One region of the Undibacterium sp. TJN19 genome, then DNA from elsewhere that is predicted to be linked to it. Evidence: predicted binding sites of a transcription regulator. Region 1 holds the regulator's gene; each other region holds the start of a gene.

Evidence for each region. The regulator sigma-54, encoded in region 1, starts transcription at its own class of promoters, with help from an activator protein. The targets are predictions, from matches to a motif close to TGGCANGNAANCTGCTTT.
Region 2: ACO0LH_RS10925 (circularly permuted type 2 ATP-grasp protein) is a predicted target of sigma-54. The motif match lies at 2,113-2,130, and genes of this name have one in related genera.
Region 3: adh (aldehyde dehydrogenase) is a predicted target of sigma-54. The motif match lies at 1,527-1,544, and genes of this name have one in related genera.

What each region holds. Positions count from the first base shown of each region.
Region 1 is NZ_JBMPPL010000001.1:686,692-690,959, forward strand. It holds gene lptA (lipopolysaccharide transport periplasmic protein LptA) at 1-242, shown strand, start outside; gene lptB (LPS export ABC transporter ATP-binding protein) at 244-996, shown strand; gene ACO0LH_RS03220 (RNA polymerase factor sigma-54) at 1,008-2,495, shown strand; gene hpf (ribosome hibernation-promoting factor, HPF/YfiA family) at 2,604-2,957, shown strand; gene ACO0LH_RS03230 (enoyl-CoA hydratase/isomerase family protein) at 3,265-4,268, shown strand, end outside.
Region 2 is NZ_JBMPPL010000002.1:590,237-594,504, forward strand. It holds gene ACO0LH_RS10920 (alpha-E domain-containing protein) at 1-527, opposite strand, end outside; gene ACO0LH_RS10925 (circularly permuted type 2 ATP-grasp protein) at 646-2,079, opposite strand; gene ACO0LH_RS10930 (sodium:solute symporter family protein) at 2,271-4,268, opposite strand, start outside.
Region 3 is NZ_JBMPPL010000004.1:329,605-333,872, reverse strand. It holds gene ACO0LH_RS15070 (Tex family protein) at 1-1,320, shown strand, start outside; gene adh (aldehyde dehydrogenase) at 1,602-3,122, shown strand; gene ACO0LH_RS15060 (DUF779 domain-containing protein) at 3,348-3,740, shown strand; partial or broken gene ACO0LH_RS15055 (sigma-54-dependent Fis family transcriptional regulator) at 3,737-4,268, opposite strand, start outside.

The DNA of each region.
Region 1 (4,268 bases):
ATGGCGAAGCTGACCGTGCCGAATATGATCAAAGTACCGAGGTCGTGAAATTTATTTCCAAGGCAAAGATACGCTACCTCGAAGGTAAAAAAGTCACCCAGGAACAAGAGGGTGAATATCTTTCCTATGACAGCAAAAACGATGTCTTTGATGGTGCCAATTCAACCAGCGGCAAGCATGTCGATGGCGATGGTCGTGTCAAAATAATTTTGCATCCAAAAACTGAAAAACAGGCCAATTAAGATGACGGCAATTGCTAGTACGCTGCTCGTCAAAGGGCTGCAAAAACGCTATGGCGCGCGCCAGGTAGTACGTGACGTATCGCTACAAGTGAAAAGCGGCGAAGTCGTTGGCCTGCTCGGCCCGAACGGTGCGGGCAAAACAACTTCTTTCTACATGATCGTTGGCCTGGTGCCATCGGACGCAGGTGACATCACGATAGATGCTGTCAATATATCTCAGTTACCCATCCATCAAAGGGCGGTGCTGGGCTTGTCATATTTGCCGCAGGAAGCTTCAGTATTTCGCAAGCTGACAGTCGAAGACAATATCCGCGCTGTTCTGGAATTACAGAAAAATGCCCACGGAAAATTTCTTTCGACCAAAGAAATCGATGAACGTCTCGATGCCCTGCTGGCGGATTTACAGATTGAAAAAATTCGTGAAAGCCAGGCCTTGTCGCTATCTGGCGGTGAGCGCCGTCGTGTGGAAATCGCACGTGCGCTGGCGACCAATCCCCGCTTTGTTTTGCTCGACGAACCCTTTGCCGGGGTCGACCCGATTGCCGTCATCGAAATCCAGCGCATTGTGCGCTTTTTGAAAGAACGTGGCATCGGCGTGCTGATCACCGATCACAATGTGCGTGAAACCCTGGGCATTTGCGATCATGCCTACATCATCAATCAGGGTGCTGTACTGGCAAGTGGCAAACCCGACGACATCATACAAAATGAATCCGTGCGGCGCGTCTATCTGGGGGAACACTTCCGGATGTGACGGGAATCATCATGAAACAAAGCCTGCAACTACGTACTTCCCAGCATCTGGCATTAACGCCCCAACTGCAACAATCGATACGGTTATTGCAGCTCTCCACTTTGGAATTACATCAGGAACTGGAAACCCTGCTGACAGAAAACCCCTTGCTTGAGCGTGTCGATGACCCGCTTGACCATGCTGTACGTCTGTTGGCCGATGGTGCCATCAACACCAGCAGCAGTGCCGCGGATGCCGGCATGGAAGCGCCAGCCATACGCGAAGAAGCAGCCGCAAGCACAGAGCAAAACCAGGAAGCTGAAGCCCCTGCCAGCAATGACACCATGAGCACCAATGAAGACGACTGGAGCTTCGATGATGGTCACCATGGCGCAGCAGCCAGCGATGATGAAGATGGCCGCCCACAACTGGGCGCAGCGCAAACTACCTTGCGCGAACACCTGCTGGAGCAAATGCGCCTGAACCTGCGCGAGCCACGCGACCGTGCGCTGGTAGAGCTGATGATCGATGCACTCGACAGCAATGGTTATCTGACTGAAACCCTGGATGAAATCCATGCCAGTTTGCCATTGGAATTGTGCATAGAACCGGAAGAGCTGGCCTTCGCGCTCAACATGCTGCAAAGCTTTGACCCGGCAGGTGTGGGTGCGCGCAGCCCGGCAGAGTGCCTGGCCTTGCAAATCAGGCGCCTGCCCAGGATTGCTTTCGTGACACGCCGCCTTGCACTAAATATTGTTGAGACACAACTCACTTTATTTGCACAACGGGATTTCACGAAATTAAAGAAAATACTGGACTGCGATGATGAAGATTTGCGCGATGCACAAACTGTCATCAGGCAATGCAAACCCCGGCCAGGTATCGCCTTTACTGCCGATGATTCAGACTATGTCGTGCCCGATGTCATCGTCAGAAAGTCAGGGAATGGCTGGCAGGTGCTCTTGAATCAGGATGTAATGCCAAAGTTGCGCGTCAGCAGCATGTACGCCAACATCATGAAACAAAACCGCGGTGAAAGTGGACTTGGTTCACAATTGCAGGAAGCGCGCTGGCTCATCAAGAACATGCGGCAACGTTTTGATACCATTTTGCGCGTTGCACAAGCGATAGTTGAAAGACAACGTAACTTTTTCACCCACGGTGCAGTTGCCATGCGCCCCCTTGTTTTGCGCGAAATTGCTGATACACTAGGATTACACGAGAGCACTATCTCACGTGTAACAACCCAAAAATACATGCTGACCCCACATGGCATGTTTGAGTTGAAGTATTTTTTCGGCAGCCACGTCGCGACGGAAACAGGGGGAGAAGCATCTTCCACCGCGATACGGGCACTCATCAAGCAATTGATAGGAGCAGAAGACCAGAAAAGCCCACTCTCTGATAGCAAAATTGCAGACATGCTGGGTGAACAGGGCATGGTAATTGCCCGACGGACAGTTGCCAAATACCGTGAAGCCCTCAAAATCCCCCCAGTGAGCCTGCGTAAATCTTTGTAAGTAGTCCTTGTAATCACGGTTTGAATTGCTATATATGATTTAGCTCAATGTTATTTGAACGCAAAGAGCTTTTCGTAATGGCAAGCAACATCACTATAGGAGCACAGTATGAATCTCACAATCAGTGGACATCACGTCGAAGTAACTCCTGCAATTCGTGAATATGTACATACCAAGTTAGAGCGCATCAGGCGGCATTTCGACCAGGTCATTGATATCGCCGTCATCCTGACGGTGGACAAGCTCCGGGAAAAGGAAAAAAGGCACAAAGCAGACATTAATTTGCATATCAGCGGTAAAGATATCCATGTTGAAAGTCTGGCACACGATCTCTATGCAGCGATTGATACGCTGGTCGATAAACTCGATCGCCAGGTCATCAAACATAAAGATAAAATACAAAGTCACCAGCACGATGCGATCAAGCACATACCTGATCCGGCGTCAGCCCAAGACGTGTAAGCCATAGCCCTGATCGGGCTGATGGCATCCAAAACAAGGACGCGAAAGGCGTCCTTTTTGTTTTCTTGAGACCTTATTGATGCTTTATTGACTCATCGTTGAGCCGTCACCAAGCATGGCAAAGTCATCATTTATATACATTATTCATGTTGACTGAGTCATTGATTAGCGCCAGACAATCCGTCGCATTCGCACAATCAGAAAATTTCTTTGCGCTATTTCTGCATATGCTTATACATCTAGTGACGTGCACTGCCTGCAAAGTTAGAATAACAGCTTCGTCCCTTACCCTGCATAGCGAATCACCATGAGCGAATTTGTACTCACTTCCGTCAAGAACCATATAGGCTTCATCACACTCGACAGACCCAAGGCGCTGAACTCGCTATCGCTGGACATGGTGCGGGCGCTGACCACGACCCTGCTGGCATGGCAAAACGACGCCAGCGTACGTGCGGTGTTTATTCATAGCAGCAGCGAAAAGGCTTTTTGCGCCGGTGGCGATATCCGTTTCTTTTATGATGTGGGCACGGCAACACCCAAGGGTGATTCTGCCCTGCTGGAAGATTTTTTCACTGAAGAATACGCTTTAAATCATTTGATTCATTTTTACCCAAAACCCTATATCGCCCTGATGAATGGCGTGGTCATGGGTGGTGGCATGGGCATCGCCCAGGCGGGTGAAGACTGCCGTCTGCGCATCGTCACCGAACGCACCAAGATGGCCATGCCGGAAGTGAATATCGGCCTGTTCCCGGATGTTGGCGGGGGTTATTTCCTGTCGCAGGCCCCGGGCGAGCTGGGCACCTATCTGGGATTGTCAGGTGAAATCATTACGGCAGCTGATGCCTTATACGCTGATCTGGCAGATGTCTTTGTACCGACATCCGGGATACCGGCTTTACTGGGTTTGCTGGAGCAGACAGATGCCGCGGATATACGTGTGGCCATACGTGAATTTGCTGCACCGTTCACAGCACAAATACAGCCAGAGAACAGCAAACTGGCAATACAGAGAGATGTGATAGACCAGGATTTCAATGGTAATAGCGTTAAGGCCATCTGCGAAAAGCTGCAAGAAAATAATGCCGAATTTGCACAACAGACCCTGGCGGTGATGCAGAAGCGCTCTCCCTTGCTGATGTCAGTCACGCTGGAGCAGTTGCGCCGCAGTGCTGCCATGTCAGTCTCTGACTGCCTGCGCATGGAAAGAAATATGGTACGCCATTGTTTCAAACATGGTGAGGTACTGGAAGGCATACGCGCTCTGGTGGTAGACAAAGACAATACGCCACGCTGGTCGCCAGCAAC
Region 2 (4,268 bases), on a different contig from region 1:
CGGGCCGTATTGTCTGCACGCTCAATAAAGGTGCCCAGGCGGATAAAGTGAACGGCTTCATCCCGCAGCATGGTGCCCAGCGTCACGCCGCGTGACAGGTGCGAACGGTATTTGACCCATTCAAAGAACTGGCTGGGGTCGTTTTCCAGCAGGCTGTGGGACAGTTTTTCTTCCATATCCAGCCAGGTGGCATTCTGGGTTTCCCATACTTCGGTGGTCAGCGTGCCGCGTACGGCACGGGCATTTTCGCGTGCTTCTTTCAGGCAGGATGCGATCGAAGACGGGTTCATCGGGTCCCTGACCATGAAGTCGAGTACATCCTTTTTGGTCAGCAAACCATATTGATGGTCAAAGGCAGATTGCAATTCTGATATGCCCAGCATGGCGCGCCAGCCTTGCTCTGCATCTTCGGCAGACTGTGGCAGCATCGTGGTCTGGATATTGACGTCCAGCATGCGGGCTGTGTTTTCGGCGCGTTCGGTGTAACGCGCCATCCAGAACAAATGATCGGCAGTACGGCTTAACATGGTCTTTCTCCTTCAATCTTCAGTGCTTTTTGTAAAAACAAACCGGTCAGGCTGGCCTTGTACTGGCATGCGATGCACGGGTGACAAGACTTGAAGCCTCAGTTTTTTCAAAAAGCGATTAATTTTCCAGTATCCAGGTGTCTTTGGTACCACCACCCTGTGATGAATTCACCACCAGCGAGCCTTCTTGCAGCGCGACACGTGTCAGGCCGCCCGGCACCATGGAAATGGTTTTGCCAGACAAGACAAAGGGGCGCAGATCAATATGCCTTGGGGCGATACCACTTTCGACAAACGTCGGGCAGGCAGACAGTGCCAGGGTAGGCTGGGCAATATATCCGTCTGGTTTTGCCAGGAGGCGCTGGCGGAAATCTTCTATCTGCTGTTTGCTTGATGCTGGGCCAACCAGCATGCCATAGCCACCTGCGCCATGTACTTCCTTGACAACCAGTTCAGACAGGTTTGCCAATGTGTATGACAGGTCTTCAGCCTTGCGGCACTGGTAAGTCGGCACATTGTTCAGGATAGGTTCTTCCGTCAGGTAGAACTTGATCATGTCAGGCACGAAAGGGTAAATTGATTTATCGTCAGCCACACCCGTGCCTATGGCGTTGGCCAGCGTGACGCGACCAGCGCGGTACACCGACAGCAAGCCAGGCACACCGAGTGAAGAATCGGGGCGGAAAGCCAGCGGGTCCATGAAGTCATCATCAATACGGCGGTAAATCACATCAACACGTTTGGGGCCGCGCGTGGTGCGCATGAATACCGCATTGTCATTGACGAATAAATCCTGCCCTTCCACCAGTTCCACACCCATTTGCTGTGCCAGGAAAGCATGTTCGAAATAGGCCGAGTTGTACATGCCCGGCGTCATCACGACGACAGTCGGGTCATCCACACCCATGGGTGCGACGGAGCGCAGGTTATCGAGCAGCATGTCGGGGTAATGGTCAACCGGGGCGATCTTGTTACGTGCAAACAGCTCGGGGAACAGCCGCATCATCATCTTGCGGTCTTCCAGCATGTAAGACACGCCGGACGGCACGCGCAAATTGTCTTCCAGTACATAAAACTCACCCTGGCCGGCGCGCACGATATCGACCCCGGCAATGTGGGCGTAGATGTCAGATGCCACCGAAATACCCTGCATTTCTGGCCGGTACTGGGCGTTTTTGTAGATTTGTTCTGCCGGGATGATGCCGGCCTTGATGATGTTCTGGTCATGATAGATATCATGGATGAACATATTCAGTGCCTGCACACGCTGTACCAGTCCTTTTTGCAGATGTGACCATTCGCTGGCTGGGATAATGCGCGGGATGATATCGAAAGGGATCAGGCGTTCTGTACCGGCATCGTCGCCATAAACAGCGAAGGTGATACCGACACGCCGGAAGCTGAGGTCAGCTTCAGCGCGTTTGCGCTGTAGTGTTTCTGCTGACTGCTGCCCCAGCCAGTTGCAAAATTCACGATAATGCTCTCGTGTATCAACAGTGTTGCCGGGCGTACCGGCATATTCGGCCGCCATTTCATTGAAAAATTTTGCCATGTTCAAGTCTCGCGGTTACGGTTCAACTTAAGCATATCAAGAAACGTGCCAGTTCAGCTTCAATGCCAACTGGCGTGTCGGCAAACAGCGACAGTCTGAAAAAAACGCTGACAGGCAGCTTATACTATTGCGCAGCAAGGCAAGAGTGCCGTTGACGTTCAGTAACGACCACCGATCGCATTTTATCGTTTTTACTCAGGTGCGCGGATGAAATCGACCAACTCCATGGTTTTTTGATCCGGCTTGGGCGTCAGATAACTGACTACCAGCATGCTGATAAACCCTGCCGGCACCCCAAATACACCCGCTGAAATAGGCGCAATATTAAACCACTGATTCCCGGCACTGCCGCCAAACAGCGGATGGGCGTACAGCATGTAAAACACGCACACCACAAAGCCCGTGATGATGCCGCAAATTGCTCCCTGGCGATTTGCCCGTTTCCAGAAAATACCCAATACCAGCGCAGGAAACAGGGTAGAGGCCGCAACAGAAAATGCCGCCCCCACCAGCGACAAGATATCAGCAGGCTTTAGTGACGCCACATAGGCCGCCACCAGTGCGACAACCAGCAAAAATAATTTCGAAATCGTCACGCGCTTCTGGGTTGACGCCTGCGGGTCGATGATCTTGTAATAGATGTCATGCGACAGGGAATTCGATATCGTCAGCAACAGGCCATCAGCCGTCGACAGTGCCGCCGCCAGGCCACCCGCAGCCACCAGGGCTGAAACCACATACGGCAAACCGGCAATTTCAGGCGTGGCCAGTACGACGATGTCGCCATCGAGCACAATTTCTGCCAGTTGCACGATGCCATCGTGATTGATATCGGTGATCGTCACCAGTGGATTGACACGGTCTATGCTGGCCCAGTAAGTGACCCAGGAAGGCAGTTTGGAAAATTCTGTGCCCACCAGTGAATTATAGATATCGTATTTCACCAGTATCGCCAGCGCCGGTATGGTCAGGTATAACAGTGTGATAAAAAACAGCGACCAGAATACCGAGTCGCGGCTTTCCTTGACCGAAGGCGTGGTGTTGTAACGCACCAGCACATGCGGCAGGGCGGCAGTACCCATCATCAGGCACAAGACCAGCGCCATGAAGTTATTGCGTTTGTTATCGGATTCTTTCTGGTCTTTGGCCGCATAGGGCGTGTATTGCGAAAAACCGGGTTGGGCCTTGGCGAGATAATTGTTTCTGGCATCGTTCCAGCGGCTTTGTGCCTCCTGTGGCGACTTGGGATAATTCGCCAGGACCCGTCCGGCTGCTTTTATTTCCAGCAAAGACGCATTGCCGGATTTGAGGTCATCAAGCTTGTTTTGCAATTCAAAGCGGCCTTCTTCCCATGATTGCGGCAACTGCTGTATTTTCTTTTGTAACTCATCTGCGCGCTGGCGGTAAATGGCCCTGACCTGCTGCTCTTTCGGGTCATTGGCAAACTGTTTTTCCTTGTCGACCAGGGCCGGCAAAACAGCGCCATAAGAAAACTGTGCTACCGGGCTATGCGTATGCTTGATCGACAACCAGGCCACCGGTATCAGAAACGCGATAATGATGATGATGTATTGCGCCACCTGCGTCCAGGTAACAGCACGCATGCCGCCCAAAAAAGAACAGACCAGGATACTGGCCAGGCCCAGGAAGATGCCGACCGAAAAATCCACCCCCGTGAAGCGCGAAGTGATCAGGCCCACGCCATAGATTTGCGCGACCACATAGATGAAAGAGATGAATACCGTGGCAAACACAGCCAATATTCTGACCACATTGTTTTCGGGGTGGCCGGCAAACCGCTCGCCCAGAAAATCCGGTATGGTGTATTGCCCGAATTTGCGTATGTAGGGCGCGATCAGCATCGCCACCAGGCAAAAGCCGCCCGTCCAGCCGATGATGTAGGCGAGGCCGTCGAAGCCCTGCAAATACAGGCCACCCGCCAGGCTTAAAAAGCTGGCCGCCGACATCCAGTCAGCGGCGGTGGCCATGCCGTTGAAAACAGCGGGTACACGACGCCCTGCAACATAATATTCAGAGATATCTGATGTGCGGCTGACGACCCCTATGCCTGCATACAGGACAATGGTTGCGAACATGAACAGATAGCCTATCCATGCGCGTGGCACACCTTCTTTTTCCAGTATCGCCAGGCTGATCAGGAACACAAAAAACAATAGCGTGTACCACAG
Region 3 (4,268 bases), on a different contig from region 1:
CCTGGCCTGCGTACCGGCGTCAAGGTAGCGATCGTTGATGCGACAGGTAAAGTAGTTGAATACGCGACGATATACCCACATCAGCCGCGCAATGACTGGGATGGTTCCCTGCATGTATTGGCGCAACTGGCAGCCAAGCATAATGTCTCGCTGATCTCTATCGGCAATGGTACCGCTTCGCGTGAAACCGACAAGCTGGCAGGCGATTTGATCAAACTCAAACCTGAACTCAAGCTGACCAAGATCGTGGTCTCTGAAGCTGGTGCATCGGTGTATTCCGCCTCTGAATTTGCTTCCAAAGAATTGCCTGACCTCGATGTATCCATCCGTGGTGCAGTGTCAATTGCACGCCGCCTGCAAGACCCGCTGGCTGAGCTGGTGAAGATTGATCCTAAATCCATTGGTGTTGGCCAATACCAGCATGATGTCAGCCAGTCACAACTGGCGCGATCACTCGATGCCGTCGTTGAAGATTGCGTGAATGCGGTTGGTGTCGATGTGAATACGGCTTCTGCACCTTTGCTGGCACGTGTGTCTGGCTTGTCGTCCAGCGTGGCGCAAAGCATCGTTAATTTCCGCGATGCCAAGGGCATGTTTAATTCACGTTCCGACTTGCGCTCTGTACCGCGCCTGGGCGACAAGACCTTCGAACAAGCCGCCGGTTTCTTGCGCATCATGAATGGCAGCAACCCGCTGGATGCGTCGGCAGTCCACCCTGAATCTTATCCGCTAGTAGAAAAAATCCTTGCGGATATCAAGAAGGATATAAAGGGTGTCATCGGCGACACTGGCTTGCTGAAGTCTTTGAATCCGGCCAAATACGCCGATGAAAAATTTGGTGTGCCGACCATCACCGACATCATCGGTGAACTGGAAAAACCAGGTCGTGACCCACGTCCTGAATTCACTACCGCCACCTTCAAGGACGGCGTAGAAGAAATCAAGGACTTGCGCCCTGATATGATTTTGGAAGGCGTAGTCACCAACGTTGCCGCCTTTGGCGCTTTCGTTGATATTGGTGTGCATCAGGATGGCCTGGTACATATCTCTGCCTTGTCCAACACCTTCGTCAAGGACCCACATACAGTCGTCAAGGCTGGCCAGGTCGTTAAAGTGAAAGTGCTGGAAGTCGATGTCAAACGCCAGCGCATTGCCCTGACCATGCGCCTGATGGATGCTGCGCCTGTCGCTGGCAGCAAGCCAGAACAGCGTGGTGACCGCAATGATGCCAAGCGACTCAATCAACACCGCTCGCAAGCCCAGGCACCAGCACCTGCTGGTAATGCGATGGCTGCGGCGTTTGCGAAGTTGCGTGGGTAAGCAATAAGCAAGTAATAAAGTTGACGATCAGACTGTCTCAAATTGTGACAGTCTGATCAGAGTTGCGAAATAATGTGACACCTGGATTCTCCACGTATTTATTCTTGGCAAATCCATCACCAGCATCAGCAGTAAATCCCCTCTGTACCTTCTCTATATCCAGTTTGCAATCGCCACATTTTTCCATCAGGAAATCATCTCCAGCATGGCACGCCGTTTGCGTTGTTATCCCCGTGTCGCAGCTTATGCGCACCATCTAATAAACAACGGAGACCACCATCATGAATATGGCAGACATCAGCAAACTCGGTATCAGCAATCCTTTCGCCAAACGCTACGATAATTTCATAGGCGGTAAATTTGTGGCCCCAGTGAAGGGTGAATATTTCGAGAACATCAGCCCTGTCATTGGCCAGGCTTTTTGCGAAGTGGCGCGTTCCACCGCAGAAGATGTGGAACTGGCACTCGATGCTGCCCATGCAGCCAAAGTGGCCTGGGGTAAAACCTCGCCAGCCGACCGTGCCAATATCCTCAACAAGATCGCTGATCGCATGGAAGCCAATCTGACCCTGCTGGCCACCGCAGAGACCATAGACAACGGTAAACCCATACGTGAAACCATGGCGGCAGATATCCCGCTGGCGATAGATCACTTCCGTTATTTCGCCGGTTGCATACGTGCGCAGGAAGGCTCGGTTTCACAGATCGATGACCAGACTTACGCCTATCACTTTCATGAACCGCTGGGCGTCGTCGGCCAGATCATTCCCTGGAATTTCCCTATCCTGATGGCGGTGTGGAAAATGGCACCCGCCTTGGCCGCAGGCAATTGCATCGTCATGAAACCGGCAGAACAGACACCTGCTTCCATCATGGTACTGGTTGATCTGATCAAAGATCTGCTACCACCCGGTGTATTCAATGTCGTAAACGGGTTTGGCCTGGAGGCAGGCAAGCCACTGGCATCAAGCAAGCGCATCGCCAAGATTGCGTTCATCGGTGAAACCGGTACTGGCCGCCTGATCATGCAATATGCGTCGCAAAACCTTATTCCAGTGACTTTGGAACTCGGTGGCAAGTCGCCAAATATTTTCTTTGCCGATGTCATGGAGCAGGACGATGCCTTCTTCGACAAATGCCTGGAAGGCTTTGCCATGTTTGCGCTGAACCAGGGTGAAGTCTGCACCTGCCCTTCACGCGTGCTGATACAGGAATCCATCTACGACCAGTTCATGGCCAGGGCCATCAAACGTGTTGCCGCCATCAAACAGGGCAACCCGCTAGACAGCGCCACTATGATAGGTGCACAGGCTTCGCACGAACAACTGGAAAAAATCCTGTCTTACCTCGACATAGGCAAACAGGAAGGCGCGCAACTCCTGGCAGGCGGCGAAAGGATTGTACTCGAAGGCGACCTGGCCAAGGGTTATTACGTCAAGCCTACCATCTTCCAGGGCCACAACAAGATGCGTATCTTCCAGGAAGAAATCTTTGGCCCGGTAGTGTCCGTGACTACCTTCAAGGATGAAGAAGATGCGATAGCCATCGCCAACGATACCCTGTATGGCCTGGGCGCTGGCTTATGGACCCGCGATGGTTCCCGCGCCTTCCGCGTTGGTCGCGCCATCGAAGCTGGCCGCGTCTGGACCAATTGCTACCACCTGTATCCTGCGCATGCAGCATTTGGCGGTTACAAACAATCCGGCATAGGGCGTGAAAACCACAAGATGATGCTGGACCACTATCAGCAAACTAAAAACCTGCTAGTGAGCTATAACCCAAATGCGATGGGGTTCTTTTAGTAAACATTAAGTTCAAGGCCTCTCAACACAGAGACACGGAGACACAGAGAAAGGCAAGAGAAAACTAAAGACCAAAACTTGCGTCTTCTCTTTATACTTCAATTGACTTATTGAGCTACAGAGACATTACAAAACAGACGTAGATCTTATCCTGTTTTTCTCTGTGTCTCTGTGCCTCTGTGGTGAGCTTTTCGGTCTTTACGTAAAACAACCGAAACAAACAAAATGACCACTATCCCCGCCCGCGTCACCGCTACACCCACAGCGCTGGAATTTATCAGTGCGCTGCAAACCAAATACGGTCCACTATTATTTTTCCAGTCTGGCGGTTGCTGTGATGGTAGTTCACCGCTGTGTTATGCCAGGAATGAATACGGTATAGGCGATGCCGACGTGTATCTGGGTGATCTGGATGGCACGCCGTTTTATATGGGCAGTGATCAGTTTGAATACTGGCGGCACACACAATTGATCATTGATGTGGTCAATGGCATGGGTGGCATGTTTTCACTCGACAATGGTACGGGCAGGCGTTTCCTGACACGCTCACGCCTGTTTACTGATGAAGAAAATGATATGCTGGGTACAATAGTGTTACACGGCCCACAATCACTTTAGTCATCTTTCAGATTCGCCAGTTTGCGATAAACCGTATTGCGTGACACGCCCAATGCCCTGGCGGCCGCAGATACATTGCCATGATGCTGTTGCAGGGCTTGCTGTATGGCTTCCATTTCCACAGCCTCAAGGCTTTCGGAAGAAGATGGCAGTCTGGCTGCGTTGTGGATGACTGCGGCCTGCACATCTTCAAGAAAATCATCGGGCAGATGCTCCTGGCGGATTTCCATATCGGCATCTGTCATAACGATGGCGGTGCGCAAGAGATTCGTCAATTGGCGGAAATTGCCTGGCCATGCATGCGCGCGGAAAATCTGCATGACTTCTGTCGCCAGGCGATATTGCCTGCCCTGGCCTTCACTGATCAATACTTTTTCTATTACCACATCCAGGTCAGTGCGTTCGCGCAAGGGTGGCAGCTTGACCACCAGGCCATTGAGGCGGTAATACAGGTCATCGCGAAATTCTGCACGGGCGATCATGTCACGCAGGTTGCGGTTGGTGGCGCAGATCAATGACAGGTTGACA